Regions from separate parts of the Ferdinandcohnia sp. SAFN-114 genome, predicted to be linked through region 4. Evidence: riboswitches for the same ligand, from Rfam matches in the RefSeq annotation. Region 4 holds a riboswitch; each other region holds the start of a gene.
The links. A riboswitch is a leader RNA that binds a small molecule or an ion and turns the genes downstream of it on or off. The one in region 4 is predicted to bind S-adenosylmethionine.
Positions count from the first base shown of each region.

Region 1 (4,617 bases), on a different contig from region 4:
CTCAACTTCGTTCTCAACCGAGTAGGTTTTGCCATTATAAGTCTGAAGATACCTGAACTTCGGACACAACAGAGTAGATTTTGCCTTTGTATGTCTGAAGAAACCTGAACTTCAGACACAACCGAGTAAATTTTACTTTAGCCAGTCCGAAGCTACCTAAACTTCAGACACAACCGCGCAGATTTTACCTATGCCTGTCCGAAGTCACCTGAACTTCGGACACAACCGAGTAGATTTTACCTTAGCTAGTCTGAAGACACACATACTTTCGGACACACCCCCTCAAAATTTGCTATTGCAAGTCCAAAGCTACCTAAACCTCAGACACAACCGAAAAAATTTTACCCTTGCCTGCTTTGTCTAGCTCTCAGGCACCATCGGCTCTAGGTCACAAGCCAATCACCTTTGAAAGCAAAGGACGCCTTCTGTCAGCGCTAATCTTATGCTTATCGCCAATATACGGGCGTGAGCGAAGCTTTGTTATTTACGGAAGTAGATAACCAGCCGCTTGAAAAATGCTGTACCAATCTTCGCGGGATAACTGGACTTCACTTGCTTTCACGGAATCCTTTAATCGCTCGATATTCATGGTTCCAATTACCGGCTGCATGTTGGCTGGATGACGTAATAGCCACGCAATTGCAATAGTTGTATTGGATACGCCGTATTTTTCAGCAATTTCATCAATTTTTTGATTTAATTCTGGACATTTTTCATTACCGAGAAAAGGTCCTTCAAAATAACCATATTGAAAAGGTGACCATGGTTGAATGGTAATGTCATTCAATCGGCAAAAATCAAGGACATCTCCATCACGGTTAATGGATTGATCAATTTGCATATTAGTTGTAACACCACTTGCAATCATGTGGGCATTGGGGATACTTAATTGCAGCTGATTTGCAACAATTGGCTGCTTTACATATTTTTTTAATAACTGTATTTGCATCGGCTTTTGGTTAGAGACTCCAAAATGACGAACCTTCCCTGATGATTCCAACACATCAAATGCCTCTGCAACCTCTTCAGGCTCAACAAGGGCATCTGGACGATGTAAAAGTAAAACATCAAGATAGTCCGTTTTAAGACGTTTTAAGATTCCATCTACGGAATTAAGTATATGTTCTTTTGAAAAGTCAAACATTCCTTTTCGAATGCCACATTTGGATTGAAGAATGATTTTCTCCCTCACGTCATCGTTCATATGTATTGCATCTGCAAAGATTTCTTCACAAGTGCCACTTCCGTAAATATCGGCATGGTCAAAAAAGTTTGCTCCGTTTTCTAATGCCGTTTGTACAAACGCTTCCGCCTCAGGCTTTTCTAATGAGTTGATTCTCATACACCCTACTGCTATAACAGGAACCTCTAGTGAACTAGTGCCGAGTTTTATTTTTCGCATTGTGTTAAACCTCCAAGTTTTAATATAGGAATATTATTACTGTTACCCATTTCTAGTTTACATATTTCGCTATTGATTGGAAAGTATAGATAAAAGGAGGTTAAGTAATGAACCAAATAAAACGCTTATTCATGCTGTTATTATTAGCATTTCCGATGTTTTTCTTAGCGGGTTGTGGGGATGACGAAAGACCTGAGGAAGGCGAGGAAATTGAAGAAATTGAAGAGGAAGATGAAATCGGTGACGGCGAGATTGATGATGAGTAGAATATAAAAGGAGTTCTCCCAAAATCGGGTAGAACTCCTTTTTTTAGTTATGCAGTGGTTGTTGCTGTTTTAGTATCTTTTTTCGTATGAATTCGTTTTGTTAAGAATGGTACTGCAAATCTATCTACACCGTAGTAGTATGTTGCAGCGCCTGCAAATAAGAGAATAACTGCTAATGTGTAAAGTACTGGGTTTGTGCTAACTGTTCCAGCAAGTAAGAAGTTTAGGTTCATGAATGCCCCTGCAATTAATGCTGGGATTGTTGCAGCACCTAAGATTAATCCAAGTCCAACTAGAACTTCTCCCCATGGAATGAGTACGTTAATTATATCAACGTTTGGAACGGCAAAGCCTTCTAGGAATGTTGCATACCAACCTGCTACTGCTGGGTGTTCGCCACCAGCCTTTGCAAGTGCTCCTTGGAGGAATCCGCCTGCGTCAAATCCTCCAGTCAATTTATGAAAACCAGCTTCTAGCCATTGAATACCTAACCATACACGTAATACTGTCCAAATAACTGCCATTTTAGGTCCTTTTAAGAATGTTCTCATCTTAATCTCCCCTTTTATTTAATATTGTGAAACTATTCACAAGTTGTTATAAAAAAATATGATCGTTTTAGCTGCCAGCTTGGGTAGTTAGTTTGTGAAGTTTTTCACTAACTTTCTACACTCTTAATATACAATGGATTTTCAATTAAAGCAATGGGCTTCACAAATATGACACAAATGTTTTTTGATTGTATTTATAGTCTCAAATTTAACGTTTTGTATAGGGAATGATTATAATCACCGAAAATTTTAATAAGGGAAAATTTTTCAAAAAGTGTTTGACTTTGGGTATTTTACACTCTATAATCCATTTATAAAGTAAAACTAGAACGTATTAATTTAATAAAGGACTCTTATCCAGAGCGGTGGAGGGACATGGCCCTACGAAACCCGGCAACCTTCAAGATTATTCTTGAAAAGGTGCTAATTCCATCAGGTAAAATTACCTGAAAGATAAGAGGAGGAAAAAAGCCCTCTTCTTACTAGAAGGGGGCTTTTTTCATCGTTAGGATATGCAAGTTAGAAGTTGTATTAGTACTATTCCTAGTTTTCCTATAAAAATACTGGAGGTACAGACATGAAGAAAATAAGCGTTATTTTTATTGCTGTATTACTGTTGATTGGAATTGCAGGTTGTTCGAATAGCACAAGTAAAGCGAGCCAAGGAAGTGAAAAACCTAAAAAAATCACATTAGATTATGCTTTTTATTCGCCTACGAGTCTTGTGTTAAAAGAGTTTGGGTGGGCTGAAGAAGCATTCAAAGAAGAGGGAATTAAGGTTGAATTTGTTCTAAGTCAAGGAAGTAATAAAGCATTGGAATTTTTAAATAGTGGAAGTGCGGATTTCAGTTCATCTGCAGGGGCAGCTGCTCTAATGGCAAAAGCAAAGGGAGCTCCAATTGAATCGGTGTATATTTACTCAAAGCCAGAGTGGACTGCGTTGGTCGCAAATAAAGATTCAAAGATTCAAAGTATAAGCGATTTAAAAGGGAAAAAGGTTGCTGCAACTATCGGGACAGATCCATATATTTTCCTATTACGCGCCCTTAATGAGGAAGGGTTAAGTCCATCAGATGTTGAAATCGTTAACCTCCAGCATGGAGATGGAGCGGCCGCGTTATCTTCTGGTCAAGTGGATGCATGGTCGGGGTTAGATCCTCATATGGCAAGAGTTGAATTAGAAACGGATGCGAACCTTTTTTACCGCAATGCAGATTTTAATACGTATGGAACCTTAAATGTGCGTTCTGAGTTTGCGGAGAAATATCCCAAGTACGTAGAAAAAGTCATTGAGGTCTACGAAAAGGCTCGTAAATGGGTTTTAGAAAATCCAGAGGAAACAGCGGAAATTTTGGCAAAGTCCGCAAATATTGATATTGAAGTTGCTAATAAACAATTAAATGAACGAAATGATTTTTCTAATCCTGTTCCTGGTGAAATACAAATTGAGGCATTAACCGAAGCAGGTAAGGTGCTTCAAGCGCAGGAAATCATCGGAAAAGATGTTAAATTGGATCAACTAGTTCAGGAATTGATTAATCCTACGTTTGCGGAAAACGTAATTAAACAATAGGGATTGTGCCTCTTTAAAAACGGCACTTCCTCGTGATAGGAGACGGTAAAATGAGCACAAAAGGCGGAGCGTTGACTAGACAAATTAAGGTGAAATCGAAGCGTGAGTTTGTATTATCAGGAAGTCTAAAAGTAGTTCTACTTGGGAGTATCATCCCGGCTATTTTAATCGTGGTTTGGCAATATTTAAGCCACATTGGTGTCCTTGAAGGTCATCTTATGCCGGCACCAACGGTTATCCTTGCGAAAATAATTGAATTTGCTGGAGATGGAAGTCTGTGGAGCCATATTGGGATTACGTTATATCGCATCTTTTTTGGGTTTCTCATTGGGGTAGTTGCTGCTGTTATATTTGGTTCATTGGTCGGCTATTTTAGAATTGCTGAACAGTTACTAGACCCGATGATTCAGGCTTTCCGTTCGATTCCGTCCCTTGCTTGGGTACCTCTTTTTATCTTGTGGATGGGGATTGCAGAACCATCAAAAATTACACTAATTGCGGTTGGGGTATTTTTTCCGGTTTATTTAAACATCGTGTCAGGCATACAGGGTGTTGACCGAAAGTTGATTGAAGTAGGGAAAATCTATAATTTTTCATCGTTTGAGTTAATTAGAAAGGTAATATTGCCTGCATCCCTTCCTTCTTTTCTAGTTGGAATCCGAAGTGGGCTTGGGCTAGGTTGGATGTTTGTCGTTGCAGCTGAATTAATGGGCGCTAGTCAGGGGATTGGATATTTGCTTGTTGTTGGCCAAAACTCCTATTCTCCTGAGACGGTCATTGCAAGCATCGTACTATTTGCGATTTTAGGTAAAATAACAGACTCCA
Region 1 covers NZ_JBPFDQ010000159.1:242-4,858, reverse strand. Annotated here, with positions in the region: gene ACR65M_RS26380 (aldo/keto reductase) at 485-1,402, opposite strand; gene ACR65M_RS26375 (hypothetical protein) at 1,510-1,668, shown strand; gene ACR65M_RS26370 (Crp/Fnr family transcriptional regulator) at 1,716-2,219, opposite strand; SAM riboswitch class I at 2,570-2,679, shown strand; gene ACR65M_RS26365 (aliphatic sulfonate ABC transporter substrate-binding protein) at 2,797-3,792, shown strand; gene ACR65M_RS26360 (ABC transporter permease) at 3,843-4,617, shown strand, end outside.
Region 1: it holds a riboswitch for S-adenosylmethionine, as region 4 does, so the genes downstream of both, ACR65M_RS26365 (aliphatic sulfonate ABC transporter substrate-binding protein) here and ACR65M_RS02420 (iron-containing alcohol dehydrogenase family protein) in region 4, are expected to answer to the same signal.

Region 2 (6,158 bases), on a different contig from region 4:
ATGCAAGTCAGTTAAGACGAGATCCTTTAAGACGGTACAAAACTTATTTTGAAAGCCTGTTAAAGTGTGTGTTCTGACGATATGTGTATAAAAATTTGCGTATTTAAAGACATGGTCAAATATTTTTACCGCGGACGTAGATAGTTTTTTAATTTCCAATACTTCAACACCTTTATAGGGTTCCCGATAAGATTCAATCAAGTCAGTGATGACTTCATCCATAATCTCATGTAGAATATCTTCTTTATATTGAAAATGCTTATAAAATGTACCACGATTTAGGTCCGCAACCCGTACAATATCTGATATCGAAATCTTCTTTAAGTCTTTTTCATTCATTAAGGATAGTAATGCATCTTTCATTGCTCGCTTTGACTTTACAATTCGGCGGTCAAGATAGTCATTATTACTAGACATAAACATCCTCCCATGTTTGATAAAACAAAAATACTAGACAAATTCATATATATTTGTTTATTAGTAAACACTTAATCATGGTTTTGCTGATTGTAAGCGTATTATTCTTCTTATTATACTATAGATAGTTGTTGATTAACGTACAACTGTTTATTAAAATGCATTCTATCATAATTGGAGGAATGAACATGAGGCTAGAGAAAAAAGTAGCAGTTGTTACAGGTGCCGCTTCTGGTATGGGAAAATCAATTGCAATTCTGTACGCAAATGAAGGTGCAAAAGTAGTCGTTTCAGATATTAATATTGAAGCTGCTAATGCAACTGTTGATGAAATCAAGATAAATGGCGGAGAAGCTATCGCTGTTATGACCAATGTTGCAAAAGAAGAAGATATTCAACACTTAATTAATTCTGCTGTAACGAAGTATGGAACAGTAGATATTTTAGTAAATAATGCAGGAATTATGGACAACTTTGAACCAGCTGGAGAAATTGAAGACGAGAAATGGGAAAGAATTTTTGCGGTAAATACAACGAGTGTAATGCGCGCAACCCGTAAAGTACTGCCAATCTTTTTAGAGAAAAAGGCTGGGGTTATTATCAACGTAGCATCTGCAGGCGGACTTCAAGGGGCAAGAGCTGGTGCTGCTTATACCGCCTCTAAACATGCGGTAGTTGGATTCACGAAAAACACCGGTTTCATGTATGCTCAAAGTGGGATTCGTTGTAACGCGATTGCACCAGGCGGTGTTGAAACTAATATCAGTGCTTCGATGACTGGCAGAAGTGATTTTGGAATGGGCCGTATTATGCCAGGATTGGCTATCAATCCACGTACAGGTAAACCGGAAGAAATCGCAAGTATTGCACTATTCCTTGCATCAGATGACGCAAGTTTTGTCAACGGAACAGTCATCACCGGGGATGCGGGTTGGACAGCATATTAGGAAATGAAAAAGCTTGGGTCACATATGGTGATCCAAGCTTTTTGGCATATTTTATTCTAATTTGAAACAAGTTTTGTTCCTTCAAGGAAAGACTTTTAAAAGTTTTTCCAACGTATTGATCCGTAACCAGTATGTGGATGTCCTTTAGATTGAATTTTAAAGTACTCATGTTCTAATTCGGGCAGGGATAATTCAAATAGATGTTTTCCATCTTTTTTATACATGTTACACGCAATTAGTTTCCGAATGATCTCATTTTTACGTTTCTCAACAGTTTCTTTTAATATAGCCATAATCATCTCTCTCCTTTCGTAATTGGCTTTCAAAAGACCCAATAACAAGATAAGAAGAGGCTTTTTTATGATTAGGGTAACCTCACTTATCTTTCAAGCTTGTTAGCTTGCAGGATTTAGCACAGTATTCAACGAATCTGTTGCTGAGGTTTCACAGGGCCAGCCCCTCCACCTCTCTTGATAAGTTTTTATAAGTTTGTACAAATGAAACACCCTAGACGTAATGGATGTTATTTATAGTTTAACCATATTATTCCGATGTGTCTACTTGTATTTATGAAATTTTGCAAAATGTAATGATTTCGTAAAAAATAAGGACGCGAAAAGGGGGCATAAAAAAGAGACAAGATTCATAACCCAAGGGGTTAATCAACCTGTCTCTCAATTCCAAATTTGATTTTAAGATGAAACCAAAAGGGTCCTCTGTAGAAATGACTTCGATTTCTGCAGGAAATACTTTGTTTTTCATATGTTTGCCTCTTAAAATAATAGAATAAAAGGCATAGGATGAAATAGACTTCCGTATGACTGTGGGGATAATTAACAGGAGGTACCGCATTGTCCTGTTCTGGGACAAGGAACCTGTCCCTGTGTCCCATTAAGCTTCGCCGACGACTGTAAATCTTTGGTTAAGGTGTTTGGGGTTTTCGATTTCGTCAATTACTGCGATGGCAAAGTCAGCGTAGCTAATGTAGCTTTCGCCTTTTGAGTTAACGAGTAAATTGTCTTTACCAGTTTGATAAGTACCAGTTCTTTTTCCCTCTGAATCAAATACTGCAGATGGACTGATAAATGTCCAAGTGATATCTGCTGTTTCTTTAAGTTCTTGAAGATTTCGTGCTTGACCATTGGCTGTTGGTTTTACAAAGTCTGGAAACTCTGGTGTGTCGATGAGTTGAAGGGTTTTTGCCTCATCAACATAAAGACTTCCTGCACCACCAACAACTATGATTCTTGTATCTGTTCCTTTAACAGCCTCAATTAATGCATGGCCGGCATCTACGTGGGCTTGTTCTTCTCCAAGTGGCGCACCAAAAGCATTAACTACTACATCGAGATCCTCAACATCAGCTTTTATTAATTCAAAAATATTTTTTTCTAAAACAGATACTTGATTGTTCTGTATTTTAGATGCATCCCTAACGATTGCTTTAACTTCATGTCCTCTTTTAACTGCTTCTTTTAAAATTAGGCTTCCTGCTTTACCATTTGCACCAATAATTCCAATTTTCATTATAGTTACCTCCTATGTGGTTTAGCTTGTAATTATATTGATTACATGTAATGATTATAGTTACATGTATAGTTAATGTCAATACATTCAACTTTTAGGTATAATAAACGTACGATTAGGAATGAAAGAAAGGTGACAGCGATGTCCATCAGTAGTAGATTTTCTGTTGGAATTCATATACTTTCCCTCATAAAGTTATCGAAAGAGGGGGAATGTTCATCAGGATTTTTAGCATCAAGTGTAAATACAAATCCAGTAGTTATTAGAAAAATTATGGGAATGCTTAAAAAAGCAAACTTAATTGAAGTACACCCGGGAGTTGCAGGTGCAAAACTCGCAAGAAAATCAACAGAGATTACAATGCTAGATGTCTATAAGGCAGTTGATGTAGTAAGAGAAGGAGAGCTGTTTAGCGTCCATGACAATCCTAATCCGGAATGCCCCGTCGGCAGAAATATTCAAAATGCCATTGAACCCTTATTTGTACAAGCTCAATTCGCTATGGAGAAAATCTTAGCAAACGTAACCCTAGAAGACATTATAAACGGCATCAACGAAGTTGGGACAGAGGGACAGGTACAGCGACCCAAATGAGATATGAATATTTTAGGTTCATAAAGAGGGTGTCAATCCATGTTGGATTGACACCCTCTTTTATTTTTTAGGATAAGCAATATTTCATAACACACTGGGTGTTAATTGAAATGATTGGAGCGGATGGCACAAGACTCCTGCCGGAATAGTGATCCTTGCGAGAACCCGCAGCGAGGTATGAGCGAGGAGGCTTGCGGATCGCCAGCGGAAAGCGAGTGCCAGAAGCGGAAATCACACCTTTTTCCACTGATAAACATTATTAAGTTAATAGCAACAATCTTTTAGAAAAGAGCATTTAATAAAATAAAACACTAAATATGACTGGAGTTTTGTTTAAAAGTGGAAAAAGCTACAACAATAACAGCATATATGCTAGCGATTTTGGTTATTAGTGGAAAAAGCCATTACTTCAAATCCATATATCCTAAGGCTTTTGGACATATATGGAAAATGTTATAACAAAAACACCAAATATGACAAATTCCTCTAATGAAAATAGATATAAAACCATTCTTTACACTTTCTTTATACTTTTCTGGTCTATTAATTTATACCTACAATTTATTCTAAGCTTAACAACACAACATCGAAAGGATGATAGCTATGTCAGAAACGATTCTTAAAGCAACCAATGTTTCAAAAATATATGGTCAACACAAAGCGCTGGATAAAGTGTCGATTGAAATCAAACGAGGTATGATTTACGGCTTAATCGGGGAGAACGGTGCTGGAAAGTCAACCTTCATGCGCATGGTTATGGGATTAATCAAAATCGATGAAGGAAACATCGAGCTGTTTGGGGAAACAGGTTCGAGGGGATTGCAACAAGCGCGTCGAAAAATGGGTCAATCGATTGAAACACCAGCCCTTTATCCGGAATTAACAGCTAGGGAGAATTTACAAGTGCAAGCTGCAAATGGTGGTGTGAGCAACCGAGAGATTGATGATTTATTACGCTTAATGAACCTTAGTCATACAGGAAAGAAAAAAACGAAAAACTTCTCGTTAGGGATGCGCCAACGCTTAGCCATTGCCTCCACACTGATTACAAACCCTGAGTTATTAATTTTAGATGAGCCGATAAATGGCTTAGACCCATCGGGAATAGTGGAAATGCGTGAAATTATCCAACGATTAGTTACAGAACGGGGGATCACCGTTTTACTTTCAAGTCACATACTTGATGAGCTTTCGCAGATCGCTACACATTACGGTATTCTTCATAACGGAAAAATCATTAATGAACTTTCCAAGGAAGAATTAGCACGTGAAACTCGTCAATACATTGAATTAGAAACAACAGAGGTTCAAAAAACAGTTGTCGTACTAGATGAATTAGGAATAAAGGATTACGTGGTTGTAAATAGTTCTGAAATTAACATCTTCGAAAAATTGGATGATGTCGCTGCAATCAATCGTACATTAGTGTTAGCTGGTGTGAATATTTCAAGGATTGGAACAACTAGACAAAAGCTAGAAGATTATTTCTTACAATTAACAGGGGGAAACACTCATGCTTAATCTATTAACAGCAGAAAGAATTAAATTATTACGAAGTAAAAAACTATGGATCGTTATTAGTATTTTAATTTTGCTTCCAATCTACCAGGTCGTGAATAGTAAAATATCTGTGAATTACGGATCAGATTTAGTCCAAGCTAAAGATACAGTGATTAACGGAGCAACAGGTATTTTGATGATGGAGAAAAATGGATTTACCATATTATTTGTGATATGTGCTTTTATAAGTTTCTTTATTGGAGAAGAATTTCAAAATGGAACGATTCGAAATGCATTATCCCTAGGACGCAGCCGCACGCATTATTATTTGTCTAAACTTGTAACGGCTTCCCTACTTTCACTTGTTGGTGTAATTATCATGACAATACTTGGAGTGATAGGTTTTTCGGTTGTGTTCGGGTTTGGTGAAGTTGCGGGTATTACCAATTATTTAAGCTATGCGACAAAAACGTTCGGTACGCTTTATTTATTAATTTTAGCAAACGTGTCAATTTATGTGATGATTGGCTTCCTAACGAAAAACATCGGTATCTCACTCGTGTGGAGTTTTCTTTATACAATCATGACTGCTTTTGTTCCTCCAGTTTTCCTGCAAACTGAACACTTCAAGCATGTCACATTCTGGTTTACAGAAACCTTCTTAAATTATTCAGACTTCGCTAGTCCAGTAGATATTGCGAGATTTCCTGAGATGGTATTGGTAAGTATTATTACAATAATGTTATCATTAGGGTTAGGAATTCTATTTTTTAACAGAACTGATATTAAGTAGGTCGATTTATATGGCAGCCATTTTAATTATTGAAGACGATATGGCAATTCATTCGCTTATTAAGGAAGCATTGGAATTACAAGATTTTCGAACACTCAGTGCATTCTCAGGAACTGAAGGAAAGTTGTTATTTGAACAAAATCAGGTCGATTTAGTTCTTTTAGATTTGATGCTTCCGGGGATGAATGGAGAAGATTTTCTTCAGCAGCTCCGGCAAAACTCTACAGTTCCTGTAATAGTGATTTCAGCAAAAAATGATCAGGATTCGAAATTGCATCTGTTAACATCAGGAGCAGATGATTATATCATAAAACCTTTTGATCTGAAGGAACTTCTTGCACGGATTCACATTCAATTACGTCATGCAGCCAGTACGTCAG
Region 2 covers NZ_JBPFDQ010000015.1:55,816-61,973, forward strand. Annotated here, with positions in the region: gene ACR65M_RS07080 (TetR/AcrR family transcriptional regulator) at 1-417, opposite strand, end outside; gene ACR65M_RS07085 (SDR family oxidoreductase) at 606-1,364, shown strand; gene ACR65M_RS07090 (Fur-regulated basic protein FbpA) at 1,460-1,657, opposite strand; SAM riboswitch class I at 1,741-1,844, opposite strand; gene ACR65M_RS07095 (NAD(P)-dependent oxidoreductase) at 2,256-2,891, opposite strand; gene ACR65M_RS07100 (Rrf2 family transcriptional regulator) at 3,033-3,485, shown strand; gene ACR65M_RS07105 (ABC transporter ATP-binding protein) at 4,089-5,006, shown strand; gene ACR65M_RS07110 (DUF2705 family protein) at 4,999-5,778, shown strand; gene ACR65M_RS07115 (response regulator transcription factor) at 5,789-6,158, shown strand, end outside.
Region 2: it holds a riboswitch for S-adenosylmethionine, as region 4 does, so the genes downstream of both, ACR65M_RS07090 (Fur-regulated basic protein FbpA) here and ACR65M_RS02420 (iron-containing alcohol dehydrogenase family protein) in region 4, are expected to answer to the same signal.

Region 3 (6,158 bases), on a different contig from region 4:
TGGACGAATTAATTGAGCATTTGTTTAATAAAGATGTTTATATCTTAGTTGATGCCGACCGTGCAGGAGATAAGCTTAGAAAACAGTTTAAACGCGAGTTTCCAGAAGCACGGCATTTGTTTATCGATAAAATGTATCGGGAGGTTGCGACTGCCCCTGAACAACATATTGCTACGGTACTACTTTCAGCAAACATAGATGTGCACGCTGAATACTTACTTTAGGCCAAGCGTGTATCCTATACTTTTTCAATAATTATGGTAAAATAAACAACAATTAACAAGATAAAAGGTTGTTGTAAAGATGAAGGAATGGAATGAACACGAAATTGATACTCACCTCACGAACACGGGGGAGTTTTGGCTTTATTTATTCACTCCGATGTGCGGAACCTGTCAGGTAGCTTCGAAAATGATGACTGTCGTCGCTGAATTGTTACCAAACGTAATAATCGGTAAGAGCGATCTTAATTATTTACCAAAGAAAGCAATCAATTGGCAAATTGAAAGTGTTCCTTGTTTAATGCATGTAAAAGAAGGAAAAGTTGCGCAAAAGTATTATGCCTTTCACTCAGTTCCTTACTTGGTTGAAATCTTATCAAAAACATAAGCCCAGGAATGGATATCAGCATTCTTGGGTTTTTTTATTGAATGTGCTATGCCTTACAATTTTCTACCCAAGGAAAATTTTAAACATATTACCTAAAACAACTCCGTTTATCGTGCTTCTTTGTACTCATACTAAAAAGAGTACTATAAAAAAGGGAAACTCATGAATTGGAAATTTCCTAAAAGTTGGGGGAGACATTCATGGAGTCAATATGGCTTGAATATGCCTGGGCATTGTTAATCCTAATTGGTTTGGAAGGGTTATTATCAGCGGACAATGCTCTAGTTCTAGCAATCATAGCCAAGCATTTACCTGAAGAACAGAAAAAAAAGGCAATCAATTACGGAATACTCATGGCTTTTGTTTTCCGTTTTGGAGCACTTTTTGCTATTTCCTTTATAGCAAACGTTTGGCAAATACAAGCGATAGGGGCAGCTTATCTTCTTTATTTAGGATTAAAGCATATCATCCAAGCAAAGTTTGGTAAGGAAAATAAGGACATTCATAAGGATGATGAAAAAGAATCTGCTGGTAAAGGATTTTGGCCAACTGTAGGAAAAATTGCATTAGCGGATCTTGCTTTTGCTATTGATTCAATCTTAGCTGCGGTTGCTCTAGCCCTTGGTCTTCCAGAATCACCTCTTGGCAATTTCGGTGGTATGGATGGAGGGCAATTCATTGTTATTCTTCTTGGGGGTATTGCTGGCCTCGTATTGATTAAGTTTGCTGCAACTTGGTTTGTGCAACTTCTTGAGAAGCGACCTGCATTGGAAACAACCGCATATGCAATTGTCGCCTGGGTCGGTGTCAAACTTGCTGTAATTACCCTTGCTCATGAGGATATTGGTATTTTAGACCATGATTTCCCGCATAGTACTGTTTGGACAATTATCTTCTATGGAGTATTAGTTGGCATTGCACTACTCGGTTGGTTTGCACCAAGTAATAAGAAAACGCTTCAAGAAGGCAATGCATAAAAAAAGCGAAAGAATAATGTCTGTTTAACTGCGATAATCCAATTGGGTTATCGCTTTTATTTATTTTAAAAATATACATCATTTTTGTATTCGGTATATTGCAATTTGTCTAAAAAGTTGTATGATATTTAGGGAGTCGAAATATCATATTTATCACATAATTATAGGAGCACATATGAGCATTGTCACCGGATGGAAAACGCAATATAAAGCATACAATCAAAACATCAAACGATTTATCCTAGCAACTGTTTTTACACAATTAGGCATGGGTATGTACACAATCATGTATAACTTTTATGTAAGAGAGCTAGGTTACTCCGAGCAAACGAACGGAACAATTATTGCAATGACTGCTTTAGCATCTGCCTTAATTCTCGTACCCGCAGGGCTTATGAGTGATAAATTTGGCAGAAAGAAAGTGATGGTTCTTGGAGTTGCGATTTCTACATTCGCCTTTTTTGCTAGAAGTATACTAGAAATTGATCAGTTACTGATTGGAACTGCATTTATTACAGGGGTGTCGACTGCATTTATTCAAGTATCTGGAATCCCGTGGTTAGCGGAAAACTCCACATCTTCACAAAGGGTTCACCTTTTTAGTTTTCATTCAGCAATCATGATGGCCGCACAAGTAGTAGGAAATATTGCGGGAGGGGCATTTTCTGATGCCTTTCAATTTATCTTTCATTTGAGTGGACTTTGGAGTGTAAGAATCACATTATTAATTGCAACTATCATTTATATGGCTGGTATTTTACCGATACTTAAAATGAATGAACAGCCAAGGAAACAACCTGAGATTAAAACAGTGGCGTCATTTAGGCAGAAGCTGCGAACAAATAAATCACAAATAAAGTTAATTGCGATGTTTGCATTTGCTCAAATGATCATAGGGTTTGGATCAGGATTAGTTATTCCTTACCTAAATTTGTATTTTGCTGACCGGTTTTTAGCAAGTAATACAGTAATTGGTCTCATTTTATCATTGGGACAAGCAGCAACAGCGATCGCGATGATTATTGGACCAGCCATTGTTAGTAAGGTAGGAGAAGTAGTTGTTTATCTACAACTATCATCATTGCCTTTCCTCTTGCTGACAGGGTATACCGAAAATCTTTACATAGCGGCCATTGGCTTTTTATTTAGACAAGCCTTAATGAATGCAGGAAACCCGATCCAAGCATCTCTTGTTATGGGGCGGGTTGATGATTCTATGAAAGGACTGGCCAACTCTGTTAACCAAATGGTATTTTCATTAGGCTGGGCTTTAATGGGGCCAATATCAACCTCGATTGTGATGCTGTATGGTGCTTATTGGGGCTATGCTTATGTTTTTACAATTACATCTGTCTTATATTTAATAGGTTCTCTCTATTTCCTATTTGTTTTTACTGGGAAATCCTTTCAGAAAGAGGAAAAACAAATCGCGAAAATATCTTAATATGTCGTATTTCCCGGGAAAAATGGACGAATTTTGTAGCATTAACATGAATGTTTAATTAGTGTTGTCGATTTTCACAAAAAATACAAGTAATTTGGAATATCTTGTTTTTTCAAAATATTTTCATTGACTTGTGAATGAAAAAGGGTTAACATCAAATTAATCATAAAAGTAAAAACTTAATAGTTTATCTTATCAAGAGTGGTGGAGGGAATGGCCCTATGAAACCCGGCAACCGGTATTTACACGGTGCTAAATCCAGCAGGCTTTTTTTGCCTGAAAGATAAGAAGAGAGACCATACATACAACCTCTTCTTATCGAAGAGGTTTTTTTATTTAATCAAAGAGGGAGAGATTAATATGAGTGAAAAACAAAAAAATTTCAGACCAGAAACGATTGCAATACATGGGGGTCTTGAGGCAGATCCAGTAACCGGTGCTAGAGCAGTTCCTATCTACCAATCAAATGCGTTCAAATTTAATACTACTGAACATGCAGCAAATCTCTTTGGATTAAAGGAAAACGGTTATATTTATACTCGAATCCACAACCCAACTACTACTGTTTTTGAAGAAAGAGTAGCTCAATTAGAAGGTGGAGTAGGTGCATTAGCAGTTGCTAGCGGAATGGCAGCCATTACGACTTCAATCCTTAACATTGCGGGAGCAGGAGATGAGATTGTATCTGCTTCTACTTTATACGGTGGAACGTATAATCTATTTGCTAATACTCTACCTAAATATGGAATTAAAACGCATTTAGTAGATCCAAAAAATCCTGAAAATTTCCGTCAAGCAATAACACCAAATACAAAAGCAATCTTTGCTGAAACAATCGGAAACCCTAGCTTAGATATACTAGATATTGAGGCAGTTGCTAACATTGCTCATGAAGCAGGTATTCCACTAATTGTTGACAATACTTTTGCAACACCATATTTATGTAGACCAATTGAGCATGGAGCAGACATTGTTATCCATTCAGCTACAAAATGGTTACTAGGTAATGGAACAACCATGGGTGGAATTATAGTAGACGGAGGTAAATTCGATTGGAATTCACCAAAGTTCCCTGGATTTACAACTCCAGATCCTAGTTATCATGATTTAGTCTTTGCGGAAGCATTGGGACCAGTAGCCTTTATAATTAAAGCAAGAGTTCAACTACTACGTGATTTAGGTCCAGCTATTAGTCCATATAATTCATTCCAATTCAATTTAGGTTTAGAAACATTGCATGTTCGAATGAAGGAGCATATTGCGAATACGAAAAAAGTTGTTTCTTATCTTAAAAATCACCCTGGGGTTGAATGGGTGTTGTATCCAGGTGAAGAGGACCATCCAAATAAACAACTAGCTGATAAATATTTACCAAAAGGTGCAGGAGCGGTAATTGTATTCGGTATTAAAGGTGGAAGAGAAGCTGGCGAAAAGCTAATCAATAGTGTTGAGCTTTGGTCACATGTTGCAAATGTAGGAGATGCAAAAAGCTTAATTATTCACCCTGCTAGTACTACACACCAACAATTGAGCCCAGAAGACTTAAAGGCATCTGGTGTATCAGAGGACTTAGTCCGCTTATCTGTTGGTATTGAAAATGTGGAAGATATTTTAGAAGATTTAGAGCAAGCCATTAAAGCTGCAAATGGAACCAGTTAAGCCTTATCAGTGCCGACTGCATAACTGAAAAATTGTTCACAATATTTTCGTTGACACCCTTATATAGAGATGATAAGATTACTCTCGTGTTGTTTTAGTATGATAATAAAAATTAAATAAATCTGATAACTCTTATTTAGAGTGGTGGAGGGATGTGCCCGATGAAACCCAGCAACCGTCAACGTCTGTTGAAAAGGTGCCAATTCACACAAAGCTTTGGGCTTTGGAAGATGAGAGGAAGGAATCACAAAATTGTGCCTTTCTGCTCGTTTTTGCAGAAAGGCATTTATTTTTATATGCGTGGCATATTTGAATAATTATTATCTTTATTTATTTACATTATCGCATACACTAAACATAGTTTTCTCTGAATAGAAGGTGTGACAACGTGATAACACTAAAAAATGTTAAAAAGATTTATCAAACAAATACAAATTCTGTAACAGCAGTTAACAATATTGACCTTCAGATAAATGAAGGTGAAATTTTCGGAATCATTGGATACAGTGGCGCGGGTAAAAGTTCACTCATCCGTTTATTGAATGGGCTTGAAACTCCAACAGAAGGGAATATTTCTGTTGCTGGTCATAATATCACGTCCATTAAAGGAAAAGCATTACGTGATGCTCGTAAAGAAATAAGTATGATCTTTCAGCACTTTAACCTACTATGGTCGCGAACAGTTAGGGAAAATATCTCCTTTCCCCTGGAGATTGCAAAGGTGCCAAGAACTAAAAGAGAAGAACGGGTAAATGAGCTTATTAAGCTTGTAGGACTGGAAGGAAGAGAAGATGCTTACCCATCACAGCTAAGTGGTGGTCAAAAGCAAAGGGTTGGAATTGCAAGAGCACTTGCCAATAATCCGAAGGTTTTACTATGTGATGAAGCAACATCTGCATTAGACCCTCAAACAACTGACTCTATTTTGGACTTGCTAGTTGATATTAATGAGCGTTTAGGGTTAACAATCGTATTAATTACCCATGAAATGCATGTGATTCGTAAAATCTGTCATCGAGTTGCAGTAATGGAAAATGGGAAGTTTGTTGAACAGGGAAGAGTGCTTGATGTATTTAAAAAGCCTCAAGCCAACATTACAAAACGCTTCGTTCAGCAAGTGACAGAGCCTGAAGAAACAAAAGAAACGGTTGAGAATTTATTAGATCGTTATCCAAATGGAAAAATGGTTCAGCTTAGCTTTGTTGGTGAAGATGCTGAAATGCCATTAATTACAAGATTAATCCGAGATTTTAAGGTGGAAGTGAATATTTTACAAGGGAAAATTTCACAAACCCAAAATGGATCTTATGGAACATTATTTATACATCTTGATGGTGATGCTAATGAAGTCACTTCAGCCATCGAATTTATTCGACAACAACGAGTAGAAGCTGAGGTGATTGAAAATGCTTGAACAATTTCAAGAATTACTTAAATGGGAAAAACAAGTTAATGATTATCAAGCACTC
Region 3 covers NZ_JBPFDQ010000071.1:719-6,876, forward strand. Annotated here, with positions in the region: gene ACR65M_RS19545 (toprim domain-containing protein) at 1-224, shown strand, start outside; gene ACR65M_RS19550 (thioredoxin family protein) at 304-609, shown strand; gene ACR65M_RS19555 (TerC family protein) at 810-1,586, shown strand; gene ACR65M_RS19560 (MFS transporter) at 1,636-3,030, shown strand; SAM riboswitch class I at 3,220-3,320, shown strand; gene ACR65M_RS19565 (O-acetylhomoserine aminocarboxypropyltransferase/cysteine synthase family protein) at 3,391-4,689, shown strand; SAM riboswitch class I at 4,819-4,926, shown strand; gene ACR65M_RS19570 (methionine ABC transporter ATP-binding protein) at 5,078-6,103, shown strand.
Region 3: it holds a riboswitch for S-adenosylmethionine, as region 4 does, so the genes downstream of both, ACR65M_RS19565 (O-acetylhomoserine aminocarboxypropyltransferase/cysteine synthase family protein) here and ACR65M_RS02420 (iron-containing alcohol dehydrogenase family protein) in region 4, are expected to answer to the same signal.

Region 4 (6,158 bases):
TTGTGCCACTTCTACATCTTTGACATCTGTTTCCTGATTAATAAACCAACCATCAAATCCATAATAGTTCGCTACCTCTAATAGTTTATCTGCCGCTGGAAAAGAACCATCTTCCCGCTGGGTCAGCATTTGGTTCACCCATTCCTCCTTGCCACCGTAGACAATAGGTGGGAAGAAAACGTTTCCTAAAATAGGTACACCGTTTTTATGAGCAGCATCCGTTACATCTACACTTGGTGGAACAATAATTCCTTCCCCTGAAGAACCTGCCCAATACACCATAAGATCTACATATTGCCAATAACTAAATGTATTGGCAAAAAAGTCTTCTCCTCCCTGAGAAGGAACCCCGCTAGTGGTAGGGTTAAGGGCAGATAAAGCAACTAATTTTGCTTCTGACTGTGCATTTTCATTTACTTTATAAAGTACCTCCCGCTCTGCTAATGGAGTCTGGCTACGGTTATAAATAGCATCTTGATCCTTATCTGGTGCCCAGTCTAATAGTTGTTCCGGATACCAATAGGATGATTCCGGCTGTTTAGCAAAGGTTGCACTTGGTGCCAAAATCATAATACACAAGCAGAAAAAAATACCCATCCAGAAACACTGCTTTTTTTCAAACATATTCCATCTCTCCCTTTCCATTTCATTTTTCTATCTAACGAAGCTTAAAACATGCCCTCTGTTCTATGCCTCCCTACAAAGTTAATGAAAACACTTACAAAATAAAAGGTCCGTATTTACTATCTTCTATTAGCTGCTTTTTCTATTAAAATAGGGGTGATAACCTCCCCCATCAGTGATTTTTTATTTTATAGAAGCTTTTTCCATTATTTCTAAAATTACTCCATAAAAACACCCATCCCTTTTTTATATAGGTAAAAATACATGAGCATTAGTTACCATTACAAATTTCCTAATCATTGAAAGATAAAATGTATTAAATTTAGTAAAAATATAGATAACCAATTTTCAAGCCATATTAAAAGCCTTCCGATTCGCTCGGAAGGCATTCTAACTAATTCAATTTTTGGATATAAACAAAATGTTGATGATATCGGACAAAACTATAAATATATTAGACAAACCCAAATTATGATTTAATTAGTCTGAGTGTTTTAAGGTCTTTTACACTAGATGCACCAGCCAATGCGATGGAAACCTTTGTATCTTGAATAAAGTTGCCAAGCACCTTCTCTACACCTTTCTGTCCTGCAGCTGCAAGTCCATATACAAACGGTCTGCCAATAAAGACCGCATCCGCCCCTAACGCAAGTGCCTTAACAATATCAGAACCTCGTCGAATCCCACTATCAAATAAGACAGGAATTTCACCCTTTACCTCTTCCACTATAAGTGGCAATGCATCAATGGCTGAAATGACACCATCAAGCTGCCTACCTCCATGATTGGAAACAATAACTCCATCTACACCATTCTTAACCGCAAGTCTAGCATCATCCGAACTAAGAATCCCCTTTATTAAAATTGGCAATGAGGTCCGTTCCTTTAAATCAGCGACATGAGTCCAGTTAAGTGAAGGATGGTGAATATTATCTAAGATTCCTTGAATAATAGACTCTAAATCTTGACTATCTAAAGAGGATAAGAATACCGAATCCTGTTCATAATTCGCTTTCCCTACCCCAAGCTTTAATGGTGAAAAACGATTCTTCATATCTTCTTCTCTCCAGCCCATCATAACTGTATCAACAGTTAAAACAATTGCTTCGTAACCCGCCTCCTCTGCTCGTTTAACCATATTAAAGGAAATCTCCTTATTATTTGACCAATAAAGTTGAAACCATTTTGAGCTACTACCGGATACCTTTGCTACATCTTCAATCGAATAGCTTGAAACAGTGCTTTGGACAAAAGGCACATGACAAGCAGCGGCTGCTTTTGACACTGCCAATTCTGCCTCTTCATGTGCCAGCTTTAACATTCCAACCGGGGCAAGTAAAAAAGGATGGGGGTATGTTTTTCCGAACAAGGTGATGCTTGTATCAATATTTGATACATCCCGTAAAATCCTTGGTACTATGGAATACTTGTTAAATGATTCTTGGTTTTGCCTCAATGTCACTTCGCCACCTGCTCCTGAACGAACATACCCAAAGCCTCCAGCAGACATTTTCTTTTTTGCCTCCTCCTCTAATTCCACATAGGAGACCGGAAAATATTCATCCTTCACAATATTCTCTATGTACGCATCTTTAACTTTTGATATATTCATTGTATAAAGCCTTCTTTCCATATTTATTGTAATTACCCTACTACTTAAAAATGGGGTAGTCAATTGGAGTTTTGACAATTTAGAAAAAAAAGATTGACTTACCTTTTAAACAAGTTTAATATCAAAATAATAAATTTCATAACAATCTCTTATTAAGAGCGGCTGAGGGACTGGCCCTGTGAAGCCCGGCAACCATTCATGTTAAACGAAGACATGAACAGGTGCTAAATCCTGCAAAATACAATGTATTTTGAAAAATGAGAGAGGTGCTACTTCTAAAGTATATCCATGCCTCTCTTTATGAGAGGCATTTTTTATTATCTGGTAAATTACTTAAAAGAATGGAGGGATGAATTATATGTCAACACAAACAGTAAAAGGAGCACCCGGTCATTTTAGAATTGGTGAAGGGATCCTTAAGGAACTAGAACCCCTTTTATCTGAGTTAAAGGTTCAAAAAATTCATATAGTATGCGGTAAGAAGGCCTGGAATGCAGTATCCACCTATTTGCCTGAGAAAATAACCAATTCCCCTATTTCGAGCTTTACTTTCATTGAGGGTCACTGCACTTTAGAAAAGGTTGAAAGTATTTCTAATCAGCTATCAGTAAACTCAGTTGATGCAGTTATTGGCATCGGAGGCGGAACTGCACTAGACACTGCGAAGGCTTCAGCAATTAATGCAGGTATAAAATCAATATTGATTCCAAGCATTGCATCTACATGTGCGGCATGGACTCCACTTAGTGTCTTTTATGACCAAAATGGAGTTTTTACACACTACACTGAATTCCCTCTTGCCAATACCTTAGTACTTATTGAGCCTGCTGTTATTGCCTTAGCTCCAGTAAAGTACCTACGAGCAGGAATTGGTGATACACTAGCGAAGTATTACGAAGCAGAGGCATTAATTTCTGCGTTTTTCAAAAATCAAGAGCTACCGGTTTGGCTAAAGGTTTCAAGGTTCTCAGCATCTATTTGCAGAGATGTTCTACTACAGGATGCCACAGCAGCTATCCAATCTACCTCTGAAGGAAGTGTCTCTGATGAACTGGTTAGAGTAATTGAGGCCATTATTATGACTGGCGGTATGGTCGGCGGCTTCGGTGGAAAGGCAGGAAGAGTAGCAGGAGCACATTCCATTCATAATGGCCTTACTGAAGCAAACCAAGCCAAAAACTTTTTACATGGTGAGCTTGTTGCATATGGAACTCTGGTCCAGTTAGCTCTAGAAAATAAAGAACAAGAGCTTTTAAGACTATCAAGCTATTATCATGAATGGGGACTTCCAGTAAATTTAAAAGACTTAAATATTGATCCGGAAAACAAAACTCTTTTGGAAGCAATAATTAAAAAGGCAACTCTCCCACAAGAATCTATTCATTTTATGGATATAACTATTTCAAAGGATGCACTATTATCAGCTATAAGTAAGGTGGAAAATCTTACTTTCTCTAGAGTCAATTGATAGAAACAGAATAAGCATAAATACAAGCCATAATATTAACATAATACGAAAAGAGGAATAAACATGAAAAAGTGGTTATTTGCTAGTTTATTAGTTTTAATTATCTCGGTTCTTGCAGCCTGCGGTGAAAGTAGTTCAAGTGGTTCAAAGGACGAAAAAGCAGAAGGTTTATATAGTGACGAAAAGCTGGTTATTGGTGTAACTGCAGGCCCTCACGAACAAATTCTTGAAAAGGTAAAAGAACTTGCTGAAAAAGAAAACCTAAATATTGAAATAAAAGTCTTTACCGATTATGTTATGCCAAATATTGCTTTGGATGAAGAAGAGCTTGATTTAAATATCTTCCAAACTGAGCCGTACTTTAATGCATTTAAAGAAGACCGTAATTTGGACCTTATAAAATCGTTTGATACTGTTACATTCCCAATGGGTGTTTATTCATTAAAGGTGAAGGATGTTTCAGAGCTAAAAGACGGTGCTAAAATTGGATTACCTAGTGACCCTACAAACAGCGGACGTGCACTACTTCTATTTGAAAAAGCTGGATTTATTAAGCTGAATCCAGATACCGGAATCAATTCAACTGTAAAGGATATTGTGGAAAATAAAAATAATTATGAGTTCATTGAACTTGACTCTGCACAAATCGCACGTCAACTGGAAGAACTTGATGCAGCAGCTATAAATACGAACTTTGCTATTGAAGCAGGTTTTACACCATCCGAGGATGCCATATTTATTGAACCTAAGGATTCTCCATATGTGAACCATGCTGCAGTAAGAACTGAAAACAAAGATGATGAAGTTTTAACGAAATTAGCGGATATTTATCGCAGTGAGGAAATTGCTAAATTCGTTGAAGAAGAATTCAAAGGATCTGTTATTCCATCTTGGTAAAAAAAGCTACAGGAGGACGTGGTAACCCTATTTATACTGCGTCCTCCTTTAAACGCCAACTGCAAAACATTATTAAAAAAGTGAAGGTGTATACCTGCTCAGAAGGGAGTTTTACAAATGATTGAACTAGTGGGAATCTCAAAGACTTTTACAGCTAAACAAGGTTCAATTCACGCGTTAAAGAATGTTTCCATTTCTGTAAAAAAGGGGGAGATATATGGTGTGATTGGTTACAGCGGTGCAGGGAAAAGTACCCTTATCCGAAGTGTGAATCTTTTAGAAAAGCCTGATTCAGGTTCTGTAATCGTAAATAATGTAGATTTGACAAAGCTCTCAAATGGAAAACTCCGTGAAGCACGGGGACAAATCGGGATGATTTTCCAAGGCTTTAATCTTTTAAAAACAGCAACCGTATATGAAAACATTGCACTTCCATTAAAGCTTACTGGCTTAGGTAAGCAGGAAGTCGAGGCCCGGGTTACAAAATATCTAAATATTGTTGGCCTCGAGGAAAAGCATCATGCCTATCCTTCTGAGCTATCAGGTGGACAAAAGCAAAGAGTAGCGATTGCACGTGCATTAGCCCATGAACCAGAGATTCTTTTGAGTGATGAGGCGACAAGTGCTCTTGATCCAGATACAACAGAAGCAATTTTGGAACTATTATTAAAAATTAACAAAGAACTAGGGATCACCATTTTACTTATTACTCATGAGATGAATGTCATCCAACGTATATGTGATCGGGTTGCTGTTATGGAAGATGGAGAAGTTATTGAAGAAGGAACAACGAGAGAGATTTTCACTTCCCCGCAGCATCATACAACAAAAAGATTTGTTAATAGTTTATTTTCACATAAGATACCGGATGAAATACTAGCTACTTTAAATGAAACGGGCCAAGTAGTCACCCTTTCCTTCTTTGGAGAATCTTCAGGTGAACCTGCATTAGCTTTAGTTAGTAAGAAATTTGATGTTTATCCAAACATCTTATCGGGAAGCATCACCCGCTTAAAGGAAGAAAACTTTGGACAGCTTTTGATTCACTTAAAGGGTGACACGGCTGAGATTGAAAGTGCCCTAAACTTCTTAGAACAACAACAAGTACATGTGGAAGGATTGAGAGTAAGTGAAAACAAGAATAGAAGAATTTCTTGAGCTTTGGGGCAGTGATCTTTGGGAAGCTACTCTCCAAACCTTTCAAATGGTTGGAATTGCGCTAGGGATTTCCGTATTAATTGGTCTGCCATTGGGAATATTGCTTGTTTTAACAAGACCAGAAAAGGCCTTAGCTAATAAGTATGTATATCAAATTTTAAACGCCATTATAAATATTATTCGTTCTGTCCCATTTATCATCTTATTGTTCTTTATCCTTCCTTTTACAAAGCTAATTGTTGGGACATCAATTGGCGTTAAAGGTGTAATTGTTCCATTAGTTGTGTACACAGCTCCATACATTGCCAGATTAATGGAAACAGCTCTATTAGAAGTTGACCGTGGAGTATTGGAAGCCTATGAAGCAATGGGAATAAAAACACGGCACATCATATGGCA
Region 4 covers NZ_JBPFDQ010000004.1:98,519-104,676, forward strand. Annotated here, with positions in the region: gene ACR65M_RS02410 (endo-beta-N-acetylglucosaminidase) at 1-570, opposite strand, end outside; gene ACR65M_RS02415 (alpha-hydroxy acid oxidase) at 1,094-2,236, opposite strand; SAM riboswitch class I at 2,383-2,500, shown strand; gene ACR65M_RS02420 (iron-containing alcohol dehydrogenase family protein) at 2,595-3,704, shown strand; gene ACR65M_RS02425 (MetQ/NlpA family ABC transporter substrate-binding protein) at 3,768-4,601, shown strand; gene ACR65M_RS02430 (methionine ABC transporter ATP-binding protein) at 4,719-5,759, shown strand; gene ACR65M_RS02435 (methionine ABC transporter permease) at 5,743-6,158, shown strand, end outside.